DNA from 3 places in the Glaciihabitans arcticus genome. Region 2 is predicted to be linked to each of the others. Evidence: predicted binding sites of a transcription regulator. Region 2 holds the regulator's gene; each other region holds the start of a gene.

The links. Region 2 encodes LexA, which represses DNA repair genes until DNA is damaged. Its sites were predicted from a motif close to TCGAACANNTGTTCGA; they were not measured.
Region 1: a site for LexA is predicted at 3,044-3,059, ahead of recA (recombinase RecA). Genes of this name have one in related genera too.
Region 3: a site for LexA is predicted at 2,376-2,391, ahead of EYE40_RS02565 (HNH endonuclease signature motif containing protein). Genes of this name have one in related genera too.

The regions. Positions count from the first base shown of each region.
Region 1 covers NZ_SISG01000001.1:678,796-685,408, forward strand. Annotated here, with positions in the region: gene EYE40_RS03080 (FtsK/SpoIIIE family DNA translocase) at 1-1,118, shown strand, start outside; gene pgsA (CDP-diacylglycerol--glycerol-3-phosphate 3-phosphatidyltransferase) at 1,158-1,757, shown strand; gene EYE40_RS03090 (CinA family protein) at 1,750-2,241, shown strand; gene EYE40_RS03095 (helix-turn-helix domain-containing protein) at 2,410-2,733, shown strand; gene EYE40_RS03100 (DUF3046 domain-containing protein) at 2,797-3,021, shown strand; gene recA (recombinase RecA) at 3,267-4,409, shown strand; gene EYE40_RS03110 (regulatory protein RecX) at 4,413-5,291, shown strand; gene miaB (tRNA (N6-isopentenyl adenosine(37)-C2)-methylthiotransferase MiaB) at 5,345-6,613, shown strand, end outside.
Region 2 covers NZ_SISG01000001.1:275,530-282,142, reverse strand. Annotated here, with positions in the region: gene hisB (imidazoleglycerol-phosphate dehydratase HisB) at 1-423, opposite strand, end outside; gene EYE40_RS01245 (histidinol-phosphate transaminase) at 455-1,540, opposite strand; gene EYE40_RS01240 (hypothetical protein) at 1,613-2,020, opposite strand; gene lexA (transcriptional repressor LexA) at 2,351-3,037, shown strand; gene EYE40_RS01230 (HNH endonuclease signature motif containing protein) at 3,291-4,628, shown strand; gene mutM (bifunctional DNA-formamidopyrimidine glycosylase/DNA-(apurinic or apyrimidinic site) lyase) at 4,762-5,649, opposite strand; gene rnc (ribonuclease III) at 5,660-6,376, opposite strand; gene rpmF (50S ribosomal protein L32) at 6,416-6,613, opposite strand, start outside.
Region 3 covers NZ_SISG01000001.1:561,897-568,509, forward strand. Annotated here, with positions in the region: gene EYE40_RS02555 (MFS transporter) at 1-365, opposite strand, end outside; gene EYE40_RS02560 (ArsR/SmtB family transcription factor) at 432-935, shown strand; gene EYE40_RS02565 (HNH endonuclease signature motif containing protein) at 994-2,358, opposite strand; gene EYE40_RS02570 (RNB domain-containing ribonuclease) at 2,463-3,863, opposite strand; gene EYE40_RS02575 (HhH-GPD family protein) at 3,905-4,771, opposite strand; gene EYE40_RS02580 (nucleoside/nucleotide kinase family protein) at 4,825-5,481, shown strand; gene EYE40_RS02585 (ketopantoate reductase family protein) at 5,442-6,419, opposite strand; gene truB (tRNA pseudouridine(55) synthase TruB) at 6,442-6,613, shown strand, end outside.

The sequences.
Region 1 (6,613 bases), 400 kb from region 2:
GCAAGTCGAGCTTCGTGAACTCGATGATCACGTCGATCCTCATGCGGGCGACGCCGGCCGAGGTGCGCATGGTGCTCATCGACCCGAAGCGCGTCGAGCTCTCCATCTACGCGGGTGTGCCGCACCTCATCACGCCTATCATCACGAACCCGAAGAAGGCCGCCGAAGCGCTCGCCTGGGTCGTGAAGGAGATGGACATGCGGTACGACGACCTCGCGTCGTTCGGCTTCCGCCACATCGACGACTTCAACCGTGCCGTGGTCGCGAACGAGATCGTGCTGCCGGTCGGCTCCGAGCGCAAGCTGTCGCCGTACCCCTACCTCCTTGTTGTGGTGGATGAGCTCGCCGACCTCATGATGGTCGCCCCGCGCGACGTCGAAGACTCGATCGTTCGCATCACCCAGCTCGCGCGCGCCTCCGGTATCCACCTCGTGCTGGCCACGCAGCGGCCGTCGGTGGATGTCGTCACGGGCCTCATCAAGGCCAACGTGCCGTCTCGCCTGGCGTTCGCGGTCTCGAGCATGACCGACTCCCGGGTCATCCTCGACCAGCCGGGCGCCGACAAGCTGATCGGCCAGGGCGACGCGCTGTTCCTGCCGATGGGTGCCTCCAAGGCGATCCGCGTGCAGGGCGCGTGGGTGCAGGAGGAGGAGATCTCCGAGGTCGTCAAGCACGTCATCGCGCAGGCACGCCCCGAGTACCGCGAAGACGTCGCCGTCGTCGCCGAGAAGAAGGTGGTCGACGCCGACATCGGTGACGACCTCGAGCTGCTGCTCGCCGCGACCGAGCTCATCGTCAGCACCCAGTTCGGCTCGACGTCGATGCTGCAGCGCAAGCTGCGGGTCGGATTCGCCAAGGCCGGCCGCCTCATGGACCTGCTCGAATCGCGCGAGATCGTCGGACCCTCAGAAGGTTCCAAGGCTCGCGACGTGCTGGTGACAGTGGAGCAGTTGCCGTCTGTGCTCGCGCGGCTCCGCGGAGGGGACGAACCGTCTCCGGCACCGGCTGCACCGCAGCGCGACCTGGTCGCCGAATCTCTCGAAGAGGAACTCAGCGGATACGATGAGGTCGAGGCCTCGTCGGATGAGGATGCCTGGAACCTGACCGACCGGGAGTAGCGCGTGGCCACAGAATCTGGCGTTCCGCGCTACGGGACCATGCGGGGTCGTGTGCTCAGCGCGGGCGATACCCCCGCGAGCAACGCGAACATCGCGAACATCATCACGGTGATCCGCATCCTGCTTGCACCGCTCTTCATCTGGCTGCTGCTGGTCGACAACGGGCAGCTGGGGGTCGAGCGTTGGCTCGCTGCCGGCCTCTTCATCTTCGCGATCGCGACGGACAGCCTCGACGGCATCCTCGCCCGCGGCCGCAACCTGATCACGAATGTCGGCATCATCCTCGACCCGATCGCTGACAAGGTGCTGACCCTCGGTGCGCTCATCGGGCTGTCGATCCTGGGGGAGCTGTGGTGGTGGGTGACCATCATCATCGTCGTGCGCGAGCTCGGCATCACCATCTTCCGGTTCGCTGTGCTGAGCAAGCGCGTCATCCCGGCCTCCCGCGGCGGCAAGCTGAAGACGATCGTGCAGTCGGTCGCCATCTCCCTGTTCCTCACCCCGCTCTGGGTGTTCCTGGGCGACTGGGTGCTGTGGCTCAACTGGGTCGCTATGGCCGCAGCCTTCGTGCTGACCGTCTACACCGGCATCGACTACCTCGTGCAGGCGTACAAGCAGAACCGTTCTTCTCGTGTCTGACCTTGCTGCCGACCTGATCGCCACGCTCACCGAGCGCGGTCTCACCGTCGCGGTGGCGGAGTCGCTTACGGGCGGCCTGCTCGTGGCTGAGCTGATCAGACCTGCCGGTGCCTCGGCGGTGGTTCGGGGCGGAATCGTCGCGTACAACACCGAGCTCAAGGCCAGCCTGCTCGCGGTCGACGTGAGTGTTCTCGCTGTGCATGGGCCGGTGCATCCCGATGTCGCACGACAGATGGCGGCAGGCGTACGTTCGGCCCTCACGGTCGACGGTCTGCCGGCCGACATCGGCATCGCCACGACCGGAGTCGCCGGCCCCGACCCGCAGGGCGGGCAGCCGGTCGGCACGGTCTTCGTCGCAATCGCCATTGGAATCGAGATCCACGTGCTGGAACTTGCCCTCGAGGGGGACCGCGAGGCCATCCGATCGGCCGTCGTCTACGAATCATTGTTAGAGCTCACGAGACTGCTGACTATCTCGGATTAGCGGCGGGAATAGCCGTCGTTTCGATCGCGTTACATCTCGTGGATTCACAAGCGCCACACAGTGACCTCTGGTTAGAGTTCATGCAGGTGGTGGTTGTAGTGTTACTGCTCCATCGGTCGATTACCCTTCGGTCGTCGGTACAGGGCACACAGTCATGAGGAGGGTCCAATGGTTCTAGTTCGTCAGGAAATCGGAGACGTGCTCCGCGACTTCCGTTTGCAGAAAGGCCGCACCCTGCGTCAGGTTGCGTCGCGCGCGAGCGTTGCACTCGGATACCTGAGCGAGGTGGAGCGTGGCCAGAAAGAGGCAAGCTCCGAGATCCTCGCCTCGGTGGCAGATGCTCTCGATACTCCTATCTCCGTCATCATGCGCGAGGTCGGCGACCGCCTGGCCGTCATCGAAGGCGTTGTCTTCGAGACCGTCTCGTCGATACCCGACACTCTGCCCGACGACCTCGTGGCCGAGTTCGATTCGGAGCTCGTCAGCCGCTGATTTTCTCAGAGGATGCCCCCGCTCATGGCGGGGGCATTCCTCGTTAAGGGTTAGGTTTGTTCGATGCGCGTGAGTGAGTTCTGGACGGCGGTCTCCGACGAGTTCGGCGAACTGTACGGACGCGTGCTCACGAGCGACCTGGTGCTGAGTGCCGTCGGCGGCATGACCGCCGTGCAGGCGATCAAGGCCGGGGTTGCGCCGCGCGAAATCTGGCTCGCCCTCTGTGAGGCGTCGGAGGTTCCCGAGTCGCGGCGCTACGGCGTGGGGCAGCGCGAGCCCAAGGAATAGTCGCGACACACCTGTTTATCGTTCGAACACTGGTTCGAATATGGCTAGGCTCCTTCATAGCGTCTCTCGAAGACGAGTTGTCCACCATCGGGCACGTCGGTCCACCGGAATGTCGGCGGCCACGCATACGGTGGGACGCAACTGAAACATCAGCCTTTGTCGGGAGGCTGGGAACCTTGCACGATCGGTTCCCGGATCAGCGACAGCCTATGGGCAGCAACCCACGATTTCCAAGGAGCACGAAAATGGCATCAGCAGCAGACCGCGAAAAGGCCCTCGACACCGCCCTCGCCCAGATCGACCGCCAGTTCGGCAAAGGTTCGGTCATGCGCCTCGGCAGCGACGAACGAGCGCCCGTAGCCGTCATCCCGACAGGCTCCATTGCGCTGGATGTCGCGCTCGGCATTGGCGGACTCCCGCGCGGCCGCATCGTCGAGATCTACGGCCCTGAGTCGTCGGGTAAGACAACCCTGACCCTGCACGCGATCGCCAACGCCCAGCGCAATGGTGGAATCGCAGCCTTCATCGACGCGGAGCACGCCCTCGACCCCGAGTACGCGCAGAAGCTCGGCGTCGACATCGACTCGCTCCTCGTCTCGCAGCCTGACACGGGTGAGCAGGCGCTCGAGATCGCCGACATGCTCGTGCGTTCGGGATCCATCGACCTCATCGTCATCGACTCCGTCGCAGCACTCGTGCCCCGCGCCGAGATCGAGGGCGAGATGGGTGACACCCACGTTGGTCTCCAGGCGCGCCTCATGTCGCAGGCGCTGCGCAAGCTCACCGGTGGCCTCAGCCAGACCAACACCACGATGATCTTCATCAACCAGCTGCGCGAGAAGATCGGTGTCTTCTTCGGAAGCCCCGAGACCACCGCGGGTGGAAAGGCGCTCAAGTTCTATGCGTCGGTCCGCCTCGACATCCGTCGCATCGAGACGCTGAAGGACGGCACCGAGGCAGTCGGTAACCGCACCCGCGTCAAGGTCGTCAAGAACAAGATGGCGCCGCCCTTCAAGCAGGCCGAGTTCGACATCCTCTACGGTGTCGGAATCTCCCGCGAAGGCAGCCTGATCGACTTCGGTGTCGAGCACGAGATCGTGCGTAAGTCCGGCGCCTGGTACACCTACGACGGTGACCAGCTCGGACAGGGCAAGGAGAACTCGCGCAACTTCCTGCTCGCGAACCCCGAGATCGCCCTCGAGATCGAGCAGAAGATCATGCGCAAGCTCGGTGTCGGTGCAGAGGCGAAGGAACAGAACGCCAAGATCGCCGCCGACGCCGCCAAAGCAGAGATCGCTGCGGAGGCCGCGGCCAAGAAGGCAGCAAAGGCGCCCGCGTCCAAGGCTCCCGCTGACCTGCCGGTTCTCCAGACCGCAGTAGGCGAGTAGTCCGTGACCTCCGACGGGCTGGCCAAAGTCAGCTACCTCTTCGGCCCACCCCCCGGTGCCGAAGAAGAGCAGGCCGAGGCCAGCCCGGCGGAGGCATCCTCCTCCGGCAACGATGGTTGGTTTGAAGAGACCGCCGAAGAGCCGGAACCCCTGCCTCCGGTCGCAACCAGCGCTCGCGAGCGCGCCTGGATCCGCACCGAGGCTACGCCCGAGCGCACTGCGCCCCGCTCGTCCGGCCCCGTCTTCACCGAAGAGCCGGTACCTGCAGCCCCGGCCCGCACCGACCTGAGCAAGCTGCCCAACTTCATCCAGAACCCGGCAGCGCCCACGAGGGTCGCGCGCGATGTCCCTGAAGACGACTTCGCCGAGCCGGAGCAGCCGACCAAGGCCGAACTCAAGACCGAGCGTCGCGCCAGCAACGTCAGCCTCAACGCACTCGCCCGCAAGGGCATGTCGATGAAGGAGATGCAGAAGCTGCTCGAGCGCCGCGAGATGGAGCCCGAGGTCATCGAGTCCGAGATCGCTCGCCTCGAAGGAGTCGGTCTGCTCGACGACGCAGCCCTCGCCGAGAACCTGGTCCGCACGCTGCAGGACCGCAAGGGCCTCGGCAAGTCGGCGATCATGGCCGAGCTCCGCCGCCGCCAGGTCGGTGACGAGGCCATAACCGCGTCCCTCGAAGACTTCGACGTCGACGATGAGCTGGAGCGTGCCATCGAGGTCGCCACGAAGCGCGCCGGCCAGCTCCGCTCCTACGACGACGAAACCGCCAAGCGTCGCCTCAGCGCCTACCTCCAGCGTCGCGGCTACGGCGGCTCCGTCCTCTCCGCAGCGATGAAGGCCGCCTTCGAGCCGGGCTCCGGCCGCGGCCCCCGCTTCAGCTAGACCCGCCCCGCCGCGAGGCCACTCGGGCAACTGCACCGTAAACTTGACCCACCATGACCCTGCTCGAAGCACCCGCCCTGCCCGGCGCAACGGAGAAGCCCCGCACCTACGAGGTGCGCACCTTCGGCTGCCAGATGAACGTCCACGACTCCGAGCGTCTCAGCGGCTCCCTTGAGGCGGCCGGCTATACCCGGGCAGACGGGCAAGAGGCTGACATCGTCGTCATCAACACCTGCGCCGTGCGCGAGAACGCCGACAACAAGCTCTACGGAACCCTCGGCATGCTCGCCGACATCAAGCGCCACCACGAGGGCATGCAGATCGCGGTCGGCGGATGCCTCGCCCAGAAGGACAAGAACGTCATCCTCGAGAAGGCACCCTGGGTCGACGTCGTCTTCGGCACTCACAACATGGGCGCCCTGCCCACCCTGCTCGAGCGAGCGCGCCACAACGGTGAGGCTCAGCTCGAGATCCTCGAGTCGCTCGACATCTTCCCCTCCACCCTGCCCACGCGTCGCGAGTCCACCTACAGCGGCTGGGTCTCCATCTCCGTCGGCTGCAACAACACCTGCACCTTCTGCATCGTGCCCGCCCTCCGCGGCAAGGAGAAGGACCGCCGCCCCGGCGAGGTGCTCGCCGAGATCCAAGCGCTGGTGGATGACGGTGCCATCGAAGTCACGCTCCTCGGACAGAACGTCAACTCCTACGGCGTCGAGTTCGGCGACCGTCAGGCGTTCAGCAAGCTCCTCCGCGCCGCCGGCCAGATCGAGGGACTCGAGCGAATTCGCTTCACCAGCCCGCACCCCGCCGCCTTCACCGACGACGTCATCGACGCCATGGCACAGACGCCGAACGTGATGCCGCAGCTGCACATGCCGCTGCAGTCCGGATCCGACGCCATCCTCAAGGCGATGAAGCGCAGCTACCGCTCGACCAAGTTCCTCGGCATCCTTGACCGGGTGCGCGCGCAGATCCCGCACGCCGCCATCTCCACCGACATCATCGTCGGCTTCCCGGGCGAGACCGAGGAGGACTTCCAGGAGACCCTGCGCGTTGTGGAGGAGTCGAGGTTTGCCTCCGCATTCACCTTCCAGTACTCCATCCGCCCGGGCACGCCCGCCGCGACCATGGACAACCAGATCCCCAAGGCGGTTGTGCAGGAGAGGTACGAGCGCCTCACCGCCCTGCAGGACCACATCTCCCGCGAGGAAAACCAGAAGCAGGTCGGCCGCACCGTCGAGGTCCTGGTGTCCGCGACCGAGGGCCGCAAGGCCGCCGAGCGCAACCGCATGTCCGGCCGCGCCGAAGACTCCCGCCTCGTC
Region 2 (6,613 bases):
CATGGAACCGGTGAAGTGTCCACCGATGAGGTGGAACTCGAACCCGGCCGGCTCACCCGTGTGGACGAGGAAGGGGCGCCCCGAGACATCCACCACCGCCTGCACCAGGGCCTCGTCGAGGGGAACGAGCGCGTCGCCGAAACGAGCGATGCCGGACTTGTCGCCGAGGGCCTGGCGGATTGCCGTGCCGAGCGCGATGCCGATGTCTTCTACCGTGTGGTGCACGTCGATGTCGGTGTCACCTGTCGCGCGCACGGTCAGATCAACGAGCGAGTGCTTGGCGAACGCGGTCAGAAGGTGGTTGTAGAAGGGCACCGACGTCTCGATGTCGGACGTTCCGGTGCCGTCGAGGTTGATCGACAGCTCGATGCTGGACTCGCTCGTCTCACGCTGGATTCGGGCGACGCGGGGCTCGGTGCTCATGCCCCAATCTTAGGCGGGCCGGGCGAGCTGCTCAGAGTCGCGCAAGAGCCTCGAGGAACACCGTCGTCTCGGCCGCGGTCCCGGCGGTGACGCGCAGGTGGTTCGGGATGCCGACATCCCGAATCAGGATGTCCTGCTCGAGCAGGGCCTCGAACACGGCGTTCGGGTCGTCAACCCCGCCGAACAGCACGAAGTTGGACCAGCTGGGCAGCGGCGCGTAGCCTAGCTTCTCGAGTTCGACGATGAGGCGGTCACGCTGCTCACGGATGTCGCCGACCATGGCGAGCATCTCGGGCGCGTGCCGCAGGGCTGCGACGGCGGCCGCCTGGGTGAGTGCGGACAAGTGGTACGGCAGGCGCACGAGTCGCAGCGCATCGGAGACGGCCGGGTCTGCGGCGAGGTAGCCGACGCGGGCTCCCGCGAAAGCGAAGGCCTTGCTCATGGTGCGGCTCACGATGAGGCGCTCGCGCCCCTCGAGCAGGCTCACGGCTGTGGGCAGCTCGCTGGGGGCGAATTCGGCGTAGGCCTCGTCGACGACAACAATGCCTCGGGAGGCCGCATAGGCGGCCTCGATGGTCTCGAGGCTGAGCGGTGTTCCGGTGGGGTTGTTCGGAGAGCAGAGAAACACGAGATCGGGGTCGGTCTGCTCGATCCAACGGGTCACCGTCTCGGGGGTGAGCGTGTACTGCTCGTCGCGCTCCCCGGCGATCCACTGGGTTCCTGTGCCCGCGGAGATGATCGAGTGCATTGAGTAGGTGGGCGGGAAGCCGAGCACGGTACGTCCGGGACCGCCGAAGGCCTGCAGGATCTGCTGCAGCACCTCGTTGGATCCGTTGGCCGCCCAGATGTGGTCAGCGCCGAGCTGTGCGTCGGGGGTTTCTTCGTTGAGGTATCGCGCGAGGCTCTCCCGCAGTTCGGTGAACTCGCGGTCGGGGTAGCGGTTGACGGTGAGGATGGCGCCTGCGATCGATTCCACGATGTCGCGGGCGACGTCTTCGGGGATCGGGTGCGTGTTCTCGTTGACGTTGAGCGCGACGCGCACGGTGTTCTGCGGCGCGCCGTAAGGCGTCAGTCCACGCAGGTCATCACGAATGGGAAGTTGGGAGAAGTCAGCCACCCGACCAGCCTATGGGCTGGGTTAGCGGGTGCACTGCGCTCGTTCGCGTGCTGATCCCGTTCGTGTACTGCGCTAGTTCGTGTACTGCGCTGGGATGTCGACGACCTGGCCGGCCTCGAGCACGTCGACGATGCCGTTGAGGTTCACGACGTCGGCGACGAAGTCGCGAGGGTCGCTGTGCGGCGCGTACTGCTCGGCGAGGCCCCACAGGGTCTGGCCGGGTTCGATCGTGACCTGCTCGAGCGCGACGCCTGCACCGTTGCCGGCCATCGCTCCCCCGCCGTTGAGGGCGAAAAACAGGGCGGCGATCACGATCGGGATGGCGATGAGCGTCATCAGCACGGCACGACCGCGGCGCGTGATGCGGAGGCGGGGCTGGGCAGCAGAGCGGGGCTGGGCAGCAGGTGCGAGCACGGGTGCGGCGTTGATGTGCGAACGCGCCGACACGGCGGTTGGTGCGAACTCGGCTACTGCGCTCATGTGCTTCTCCCTTACCTGCTGCTGGCTGCCTGTGTGAGGCGCTGTCTGACGCTCGAATCAATCTGGGTCGAAATATTCGTATCCGGCACTCGGCCGGGAGTGCCGGATACGAAGTGGTCGAGGAGCTAAGGAAGGCTGTGTGGCGATTCCCTAGAACCTCTGTTCCGAACATACCTTCGAATCACGGCGAAATGCAAGCCGATATTCGAAGATGTGGATAACTTCTGGTCCGACACACTCGAACAGGTGTTTGTTTATCGGCCTGAAGGCAGATATTGTTTCGAATGTCTGGTTCATACGTAACCAGCACCCACTGACATTGGAGGGCTCATGGCCGACATCGACAACACCGAAGCGGCTTCCGAGCGCCCCGGCACGCGTCGCCGCAAAAGCCTGAGCGAGAAGCAGATGGCGATCCTCGAGGTCATCCAGCGCGCAGTGTCCAGCCAGGGTTACCCGCCGAGCATGCGTGAGATCGGTGATGCCGTCGGCCTCGCCTCCCTCTCGAGCGTGACCCACCAGCTCAACCAGCTGGAGCTGAGCGGCTACCTGCGACGCGACCCCAACCGTCCGCGTGCGCTCGAGATCCTCATCGAACTGCCCTCGCAGTCCGAGGACTTCGAGAACAGCACCCCTGTTGGCGACGCCGCCATGGTGCCGCTCGTAGGTCGCATTGCCGCCGGCATCCCGATCACAGCGGAGCAGCAGGTGGATGAGGTCTTCCCGCTGCCGCGCCAGCTGGTGGGCAAGGGCGAGCTCTTTATGCTCAAGGTCGTCGGAGACTCGATGATCGACGCCGCGATCTGCGACGGTGACTGGATCGTCGTACGCCAGCAGAAGACCGCGGAGAACGGTGACATCGTCGCGGCCATGCTCGACAACGAGGCAACCGTGAAGGTGTTCCAGCAGCGCGACGGCCACACCTGGCTGCTGCCGCGCAACAGCCAGTTCGCGCCCATCCTCGGCGACTACGCCGATGTGCTCGGCAAGGTTGTTGCGGTTCTGCGCTCGCTCTAGGTTCTCGGCGGCTCTGTTTGAGGTCGGTTCGGCGCTGTCGGCTCGGTGTGTGGATTAGCGACCGACGCGCGGGTCTGATCCCCCGCCCCAGTCGCCACCCCACGCGCTGACGGTCACTGACGCCTGCCGTAGGGCGTCTCATCGTGTGCCATCTTGTCCTCCACAATGCGGGTTGAACCGAGGCTTTCCACATTTTTTTGTGCTGGTCAGGGATGCTTTACTCAATGTCGGTGGCCGTTGCCATAGTTCCGTCATGACCCACACCGGCACACTTCTCGACCAGCTCGCAGCACTCGCTGCCGAGCCCGTCGGTGTGCTTCGAGATGGCGATCTGCTGACCCGCGTCAGCTACGCGGAAGAGCTCGGCCGACTCGCTGACGCCTTGAGGGTCACGGCCGCGGCGGAGGTCGAGGCGCGCTCCCGCATCGAGCTGGGACCGGAGGGGCTATCCCGCCGCATGGGCCACGCCCGCGCCTCGCACCTGGTTGAGCAGCTCACCCGCGCGTCGGCGTCGTCGATCGCTTCGCGGCTCACGGTCGGGCGGATGATCGCCCCACGCGCCACCCTCGACGGCACCCCGCTCCTTGCCCTCTATCCGCGAGTGGCCGCCGCAGTGGGTTGCGGCGAGATCGGGATCGATGTGGCGAGAGTGATCACCCACAACCTCGAACAGGCGGCACCCTCCTGCTCCGTCGACGACCTCGCCACCGCCGAGACCGCACTCGTCGATCAGGCACTGTCATCATCCGCCGACCTGGTCGCGATCCAGGCTCGTATCTGGCGCGACACCCTCGACCCTGACGGCACCCTGCCCCGAGAAGAACGACTGCACACCCAACGCTCGCTTCGCATCGGGCGCGAACGCGACGGCATGGCCCGCGTCACCCTCGACACCTCCGGCGTCAACCTCGCCGAGATTCGCGCCATCTTCGGCGCCTACGCCTCACCCCGCATCACACCCCGGTTCCGCGACGAATCCGACATCGACCCCGCCTCCCCCGACCTCGAGACCCGCACAAACGCCCAACGCGGCCACGACGTCTTCATGGGACTCGTGCGCGCCGGCCACCAATCCGACGCAACCCGTCCCGGACCTCGCGTCGCGGTCCACGTCACCGTGCGCGAGAACGACCTGCAGACCGGAACGGGTGTCGCGTGGCTGGACGACGTGGACGAGCCCATCGCGGCGAGCTCAATCGATGAACTCGTCTGCTCGGGAGGCACCCGCAAGGCCGTCATCGACGAGAGCGGCGCCGTGCTCCACCTCGGACAAACCGAACGCTACTTCACCCCCGCACAACAAACAGCGCTGGCAATCCGTGATGGCGGCTGCGCGTTCCCGGGCTGCACCGCGCCACCCGCCTGGACAGACGCCCACCACGCACTCTTCTGGAAAGCCCACGACGGTCCCACGGACGTCGACAACGGAGTCCTGCTCTGCCCACCGCACCATCGACTCCTCCACAGCGGAGGCTTCCACCTCAAGATGCTGAACGGAGTCCCCTACTTCCGAGCACCCGCACACCTCGATCCCACCCGCGCGTGGCGCCGCGGCCAACAGAATCGCGCACTGACCGCGCTGCGGCGGTGAGAATCAGGCAGCCACAGTTGCGAAGGTGTGCAGCCAGCGGAACCGGTGGCGCAAAGCGGACTCGCGGGAAGCGGAACCGGTGGCACAAAGCGGACTCGCGGGAGCGGACCTGATGGCACAAGCGGACTCGCGCTCAGCGGACCCGCTGGCAGAACGCGCAGAAGTGCGACCCGCGGTTCATGAACTGCTCGCGCACGATCGGCCGACCACATCGCGGACACGGCTTACCCTGCTGCCCATAGGCGTTCAGCGAGTGGGAGAAGTACCCCGAGTTGCCGTTCACGTTCACGTACTGGGCATCGAAGCTGGTGCCACCTTCCGCCAGCGCCTTGATCAGCACCGACCGCACCTCCGCGAGCAGCAGCTTCGCGCGGGGCAGCGTGAGAGCCCCGGTCGGCTGGTCGTAGTGGATCTTCGCAGCCCAGAGCGCCTCGTCCGCGTAGATGTTGCCGATTCCGCTGACGAGAGTCTGGTCGAGCAGCGCACGCTTGATCCCGGTATTGCGCTTCCGCAACCGCGTGAAGAAGAGCGCGTCGTCGAACGAGGGGTCGAGGGGATCGCGAGCGATGTGCGCGACCTGCGACGGAACCAGCTGCGCCGCGACATCCAGAGTCGGCTGCATGGTGTCGATCGCCATCGAGCCGAAGATCCGCTGGTCGACGAAGTTCAGGCGCAGCGGCCCGTGATCCGGGTGCTCGAGCTCGATGCGGATGCGGGTGAGCGAGTCATCCGTGAACCGATCGCGCAGCAGCACCTGCCCGCTCATGCCGAGGTGAACAACAAGGGCCTCGGGGGCGCCGACGGGCGTGCCAGCCTCGACGAGCGGCAGCCACAGGAACTTGCCCCGCCGCTCCGCCGACAGGAACGTGCTGCCGGTCAGGCGCTCCACGAAATCCTCGGGGGGACCCGCGTGCCGGCGCAGGGAGCGGGCATCCAGAATCGACACGGATGCCACACGCGCACCGGTCACGGCAGGCTCGAGCCCCGCGCGCACAACTTCGACCTCGGGAAGCTCGGGCATCGACGAAGGGTTAGGCTGTGCCGGCCTGGAGCAGCGTCCAGGCCTCGAGCGCCGCAGCCATCTCGGCGTGCTTCTTGCTGGAACCGTCACCGGCGGCGATCTCGTCCGAGCCGAGGATCACGATGGCGTGGAAGCGCTTCGAGTGGTCCGGGCCGCTGTCGGTCACGAGGTAGGTGGGCAGGCCGCGACCGAGACGGGTGGAGAGCTCCTGCAGGCTGGTCTTCGGATCCATTGCGGCGCCGAAACGCTCGGGGTTGTCGAGCAGGGGAACGATGAGGCGAAGCACGAGTTCGGTCGCGGCATCCCCACCGAGGGAGATGTAGGACGCTCCGATGATGGCCTCGACCGTGTCGGCGAGAATCGATGACTTGTCGCGACCGCCGGTGAGCTCCTCACCGCGACCGAGGCGCAGGTGCTCGCCTAGCCCGATGCGACGGGCGACCTCCGCGAGGGCGACACTCGAGACGAGCGAGGCGCGACGCTTGGCCAGGTCCCCCTCGTCGAGGTCGGGGTGTGCGGTGTACAGCATGACCGTCACGGCCTGCCCGAGAATCGAGTCGCCGAGGAACTCGAGGCGCTCGTTGTGCGGGGAACCGGGGTGTTCGTAGGCCCACGACCGGTGGGTGAGAGCCTGCTCGAGCAGCTCGGCGCCGATTTCGACACCGAGGATGGCGTGGAGATCGGGCAAGGCATTGCTTAACGACGAAGAGACCGGCGCGCTACTCATAGCGCCGACCGGCCTGCTCGCCCATAACGATGGGGAGGACTATACGTCCGCGACCTTGCGGCCCTTGTACTCCATGTACAGGGGAGTGCCGGTCGAGTCTTCGACAACCTTCGCGCGGTGCGGGAGGCTGTAAACGGTCTTGCCGTTCTCGATGGTCTTGACCAGTGTGGGCGCGGTCGCCTTCCACTGTGCACGGCGCATGCGGGTGCTTGCCCGCGACATCTTGCGCTTCGGTAC
Region 3 (6,613 bases), 290 kb from region 2:
ATGAGCTGCCACATCTGCAGCAGTCCGGCCAGCCAGAGCACCGGAATCGCGACCATCGCCAGCGCCCGCACGAGGTCCGCGCGCAGCATCACGCGGCGCTTGAGCATTCGGTCGATGAGCGCACCGGCGGGCAGTCCGACGACGAGGAAGGCCAGAGTACCGGCCGCGCCGAGAACCCCGACCTCGAACTCGCTGGCGTGGAGCACCACCACCGCGATCACGGGGATTGCCAGCCCGCCCAGCTGCGCGCCTAGCTGGCTCGTGGTCTCGCCGCCCCACAGTCTCAGGAAGCCACCGTGCCGCCACAGGCTCTCCGCCCGACGTGGTGGTGGATCGATGTTCCCGCCCGACTCCGGTCTGGTCATCGCACCATTATGCACGAGTGATTGAGATATGCCAATGGCTCATCTTGCTTCGCCTAGGCTGGGTTCATGACGGATGTGGATGACGCACAACAGCAGGCGATGGCCCGCGCCCTGACCTCTCCTCTACGGATGCGCATCCTGCGCTTCTGCCTGCACGAGGCCCACACGAACCGCGAGATCGCGGCAGAATTCGAACTCAATCCGGGGACGAGCCTGCACCACGTGCGCACGCTCCTGGATACGGGCTTCCTGGCCGCCGAACCGGCCCGGGTGGGCAAGCGTGGTGCACTGGAGATCCCGTATTCCGCCACCCGACGTTCATGGCGGTTTCCGGTGCCGCAGATCGGTCCGGTGCTGGTGCAGACCTTTCTTGAAGAGATTCGGGATGTCCCGGCCGACGATCTGGACATCACCCGCTTGGGCGTGAAGCTCAACGAAGCGGGTGAGCGCGAACTGCAGGAGCGCCTGACGCAGGTGCTGCTCGAATTCGCGGACCGGCCTGCCGACCCCGATGGTCGGCCCATTTCGATCCTCGTGGCCACCCACCCGGAAGCTCGCCACAGCCACTAGGTCCGACCGCATGCGCCGCTGCTCTCCCAAGCACGGGCAGAGCTCTCTCCCCAGTTGCTCATGCGACCGTCCGTTGGGCTTCGGTCCAGGCGCGGCTTTTGCTGTGGAGTTGGATGGCAGTTTGGTGGGGGTCGATGTCGGGTGGTGGGATGAGCCCATAGGTGGTTCCGTGGCGGATGATCTTCCATTTGTTGTTGTGCAGGGTGAGGTGGTCGAACGTGCAGAGCAGGATGCCGTCGTTGATGTCGGTGGATCCGTGGTCGTCTTTCCAGTGGTCGATGTGGTGGGCTTCGGTCCAGGATGCCGGTCTGTCGCAGCCGGGCCACATGCAGCCGCCGTCGCGGGCGGCGAGGGCGATGCGTTGTTTGCGGGTGAAGAGGCGCTGCTCTCGTCCAACATCCAGCGGCCCGGTGTCGGTGATGGTGACTCGTGTGGTGGCGCCAGTGCAGGCCAGGCGTTCCAGAGTGTCCGAGCCGATCGGGTCGGGCTGTCCCTCAATGAAACCGTGACTGTCTTCCTCGTTGCTGCCGTTGATGCTTGAGGGCGTGAGGATGCGGATCACGGGACCTCCGGAGCCGAGGAGCTGGCTGTCATCGACGGTGCTGCCCGCGTCGATCAGGTGCACAAAGGTGTCGGAGGCGATCTGAGCCGTGGAGCGAGGGTCGGCCGTGATCCGGTCGGCGTGGTCCTTGTTCGGGCCGGAAACGAACCTCGGACCTCCCCGCCGCGGCGACGTCGCCCGGTCGTAGACCTCGAGGACGGTAGCGGCGGATTCCGGGTCGAGGAGCCAGATGAGTTTGACCATGCCGTCGGACTGCCGGTTGACGGTGAGGGAGCGGCGGGCGAACCGGGCGGCTTCCCGATCTCCGATCCCGGCCTCGTCGATGTCGTCCCGCGCTTGGCGGGCAAGTCGCTGCAGGGTGTCCGCATCCAGGTCCGCGCCGGCGGTAGCGAGTGTGGCCGCAGCGCCCGCGAGGGACGCTTCATCTACCGCCCCACCCAGACCACCCAAACCGGTCGAGATGGCATCCGCACCAGAGACAGTGAGCGTGCCGTCGGCGACTGCCGCACCGACCGGATCCAGCCAGGGTCGCTCCGGGTCGGTCGCCACCAGCCGCCCTACGCGCACGGCAGTGAAGGCCTCCTTGGTCGTCGAACCGGTCACGGCGCGGATCATTGCTTCCGGCGTCCTATGCCCCAACCGATGCGCGAGCCCCACCGATCCCAGCTCCGGGCGAGAGCGATACGCGACCTCCCCGGCGACCGCTGCTGACCGCGCCTGCGCCGCCCGAAGTAGGGCCGAGGTCAAGCGGGTAGCTTCGGCGAAGTCATCATCCGACAGATCGCGCAACGTCAGGGCCGGCGCACCCTCGAGGGCGGCGAGTGCTGCCCTGAGGGGCTCGAGAACCGGTGTCGATGTCATACAACAATTCTTGCCGCGCGAACATAGCTTCGAATGGACTTCTCGACATCTGTGGAGAGGTTCCGTGCCGACCGTGAGGTGGAGGAGGAGCCGCGGAAGGCGAGTCAGGGTGATCCGGGCGCCGCGGCATCCTGAATCGCGGTGAAGCGGACCGTGGCGGTGGCGACATCCGCGATGTCGAGCCGGGCACTGATGCGCGACCCGGCGACGAGCGCGCCATCGCACGAGGCGGAAACGGCCGGGGATAGCAACTGGATCGTGCCTGATGTGGCCCGTGCCGAGATCACGGTCGCGTCGAAAATCGCGCCGATAGAGGGAGCGAGCAGCGCGGCCTCCACGGTATCGATCGCGAGCCGGTCGACCTGTCCGGCCAGCGCGCCCGAAGCCGACATCAGGCTCGGCAGCGACGGCAGCGCTCCGCGTACCCATTCGGGCACGGGGCGTCCCGCAGAGATCGCCTCGCACGCCGCGAGCACAAACCGATCGACGAGTCGCCGCAGTGGCGCTGTCGCGTGCGCGTAGGGCGCGGCGACGGCGGCCTGGGTGGTGACACCCGGAGCAGAGCCGTCGAACACCGTGTACCCGGCTCCGCGGAATAGCGACGCGGCAGCATGCATGATCGCCAGCTGGGCGGGGTCATTGAGGTCGAGTGACCGCAGAAAGTCGCCGTACGGCATGTCTTCGCGCCAGGGATGTCCCAGCGCCCGCGCCCGCAGCCGGAATTCGTCCACGGCCTCCGCAGGCGCAGGCGGCATGGTGCGTAGAATCCCGACGCCCGCCCCGAGCATAAGCTCCGCCGCGGCCATGCCGGTCAAAAGCGAGAGCTGCGCGTTCCAGGCCTCGGCGCGCAGCGGCCGCCTGCGCACGAGCGTGTAGGTGCCGTTGCTCTCGACGATCTCGGTCTCCGGAAGAGTGAGGCTCGCGCCACCCCGTGCCCGTTCGAGAGCGATCCTCTTCTCCCCAATCTCGCCCAGCAGTGGAATGTCCACAGTTTCGTAGGTCAGCTGCATCCGCGATCGGATGGTGGCTAACCTGACCGAAAAGGAGGTGACCGATGCAGCAGTATCGAGCTCGAAGTCCCACACGTAGGCACCGCGGTCGACGCCCGCGAGGAGCGACGCCGCGTCCTCACTGATTTCCGGCGGGTGCAGCGGGATGCGGCCGTCCGGCGCATAAATCGTCTGGCCGCGCCGTCGCGCCTCCACGTCGATCGGCCCGCCCGGCTGGACGAAGGCCGCGAGGTTGGCTATCGCGTAGTACACCCGATAGCCGTCACCCGCGCGCTCGAGCAGGAATGCCTGGTCGAGATCGGTCGCTCCTTGGGGGTCGACCGTCACGAACTCGAGGTGGGTCAGGTCGAGCTCGGGGAGAGCCGGGCTCGGCACCGCAGCGAGCACTTCGGCCGGGAAGTCGCGCGGCAGGCCCAGCTCGATCGGGATTGCGGCGAGAGCCGCTGCCAGCTCGCCGGTCGCGGCTCGGGCGAGACGGAGCGAGGGTGTCGGCACGAGTTGAGCCTAGCCCGGCACGCTCTACAGAGGCGTTCGAGTCAGCTCGGCAGTTCGAAGCCGCCCGGCACGCTCACGACGAGCCCGTCGGCGAGCAGTCCGGCGAGGGCGCGGGCGCGCTGCACGTCATCCGGCCAGACACCGTCGATCTCGGCGAGCGTGACGGGAACCTCCGAGGCGCGCAACTCCGCCATGATGAGCCCGCGCACCTGCCGGTCGCTGCCCGCGAACTTCTTCTGCGTGGGCGCTCGTTTTCCCGCAAACTCCGGGTACCCCGCGTTGCGCCAGGCGCAGGCCTCGACGATCGGGCACACGTCGCAGCGTGGTGACCGGGCCGTGCAGACGAGCGCGCCAAGCTCCATAAAGGCGATGTTGGCGAGCTGGGCATCCCGATCGCTTTCAGGGAGGATGGCCTCCATGTCGGCGAGGTCGCGCTTGTGTGCCGGCCCCGGCTCACCGTTGCCGGTGATCGCGCGCGCGATGACGCGCCGGGTGTTGACGTCGACGACGGGGTGCCGCTCGCCGAACGCGAAGACGGAGACGGCGCGAGCCGTGTAGTCGCCGACGCCCGGCAGGGCCAGGAGGGAGGGGACGTCCGAGGGGACCACCCCGCCGTGCCGGTCGGTGATTGCGACCGCGGCGGCGTGCAGGTTGAGGGCGCGACGCGGGTAGCCGAGGCGATCCCACGCGCGCACCGCTTCGCCCGAGGGCTCGGCCGCCAGTGAAGCGGGCGTCGGCCAGCGCTCGAGCCACTCGGCGAGCCTCGGGATCACCCGCACCACGGGCGTCTGCTGCAGCATGAACTCGCTGACGAGGGTGCCCCACGCGGGATATCCCGGCCTGCGCCACGGCAGGTCGCGACCGTTGGCGGCGAACCAGTCGATGACGGCCGCGGGAATGTTCACGATTCCACAGTAAACGCCCCAGCGTCTGCCGAAACGCGCGACCTAGACTGAGCAGCATGAGGTGGACCCCGCAGAAGAAGGACGTTCTCGCAGCACTGGTCGACGACATCCTGCACAACTATGGCAAGGGTCGCGTGATCGTTGCGATCGACGGTGTGGATGCAGCGGGCAAGACCCTTTTCGCCGCGGATCTCGCCCACGCACTCGAGTCGAAGGGTCACGCGGTGGTGCAGGCCTCGATCGACGGGTTCCACCGGCCGAGGGATAAGCGGCACGCTCGCGGCCGCGACTCGGCCGAGGGCTTCTACCGCGACTCCTACGACTACGCGACCTTCCGCCGCGTGCTCATCGAGCCCTTCAGGATGGGCGGCAGCGCGGCGTTCGTCACCGCTGCATTCGACCACCGCAGCAACAACCAGGTCGAGCCGAAGTGGATCACTGCACCGGCCGACGCGATCCTGCTCGTCGACGGCATCTTCCTCAACCGCCCGGAGCTGCGCGGCATCTGGAACTACTCGATCTGGCTCGAGGTCCCTGCCGAGGTCGCAATGGAGCGGCTCATCGAACGGGACGGGGACAACGGCGTGAGCGCGCGCTACTCCGACGGCCAGAAGCTGTACAAGAAGGAGGCGAAGCCGTCGTCCCACGCGACCGCGCTCATCGACAACTCCGACTACGACCACCCACGCCGCATCTTCGCCGACAGCTGCTGAACGACTTCTGCGGGCGCGAGAAACACCCCCGACTTCTCGACGGAATGCACCAGCGCCACCAGCGCAGCGTTGATCGGCGCACTACCGGCCGCCACCACCGCACCGTTCAGGTAGTCGATCTCGGTGCGCTGCCCGCGGCGCAGGCTCTGGAGCGTTGACCCGGGGTTGGGCACGTCGCCGAACGTCCGCGCGAACCTGAGCGGCAGGGCCTGCGCCGCCCAGAGGGGCTGCCGCGCGAAACGGCGGAGCGAGGCATCCGTCAGACCCTGAAGCGACTCGAATCGCACGCCGGCCGCGATACCGACCCGCACCGCCTCGCGCATGCTTGCCGTGAGCACCCGTCGCAGCCCGGGATGTGCGATCGTCTCCTGCACACTCAGCCCGGTGATCGCGGGCAACGCGTTGAGCTGGTTGACGATGAGCTTCGTCCACTGCGCGCCGGCGAAGTTGGACACGACAGTGACCGGCAGAAGAGGAGAGAGCAGATCGACGAACGGTGCGACCGCGCCGCCGAGATACAGCGGCTGCGCGGCGGTAACCGAGACGACTCCCGGCGAGAGGAACGATGCCGCGAACAGCGCGAGCCCGCCGGCGACGGGGGAGTGCGGCAGCAGTCGGGTCGCGGTGCTGATCGCCTCCAGCCCGTTCTGGATGACGAGCACCGGCACCCCGTCCAGATGAGCGTGCGCGCCGAGAGCCGCGGCGGCATCCTGCGCCTTCGTCGTGACGAGCACCAGGTCCACCCCCGTTGGCAATTCAGGGGTCGCGTCCACCCGCGCCACGTGGGACCCCCACGCGCCGCTCAGGGTGATGCCCAAGTCCTGAATTGCCGCAAGGTGCGCGCCGCGAGCGGTCACGGCGACCGAGTGCCCGGCGCGGTCGAGGAGCGCGGCCAGAACCCCGCCCACGGCACCCGCCCCGATGACCCCGATCCGCATGGGGACAGCCTAAACTCGAACGGTGAACGACGAGAGCGGCAACGAGGAGACATCCGGCAGCCGCAGCGGCATCCTCCTCGTCGACAAGCCGCAGGGAATCACGAGCCACGGCGTGGTCTCCCGCACACGCAAGGCCGCCGGAACGCGCAAGGTCGGCCACGCCGGCACCCTCGACCCGATGGCGACCGGCCTGC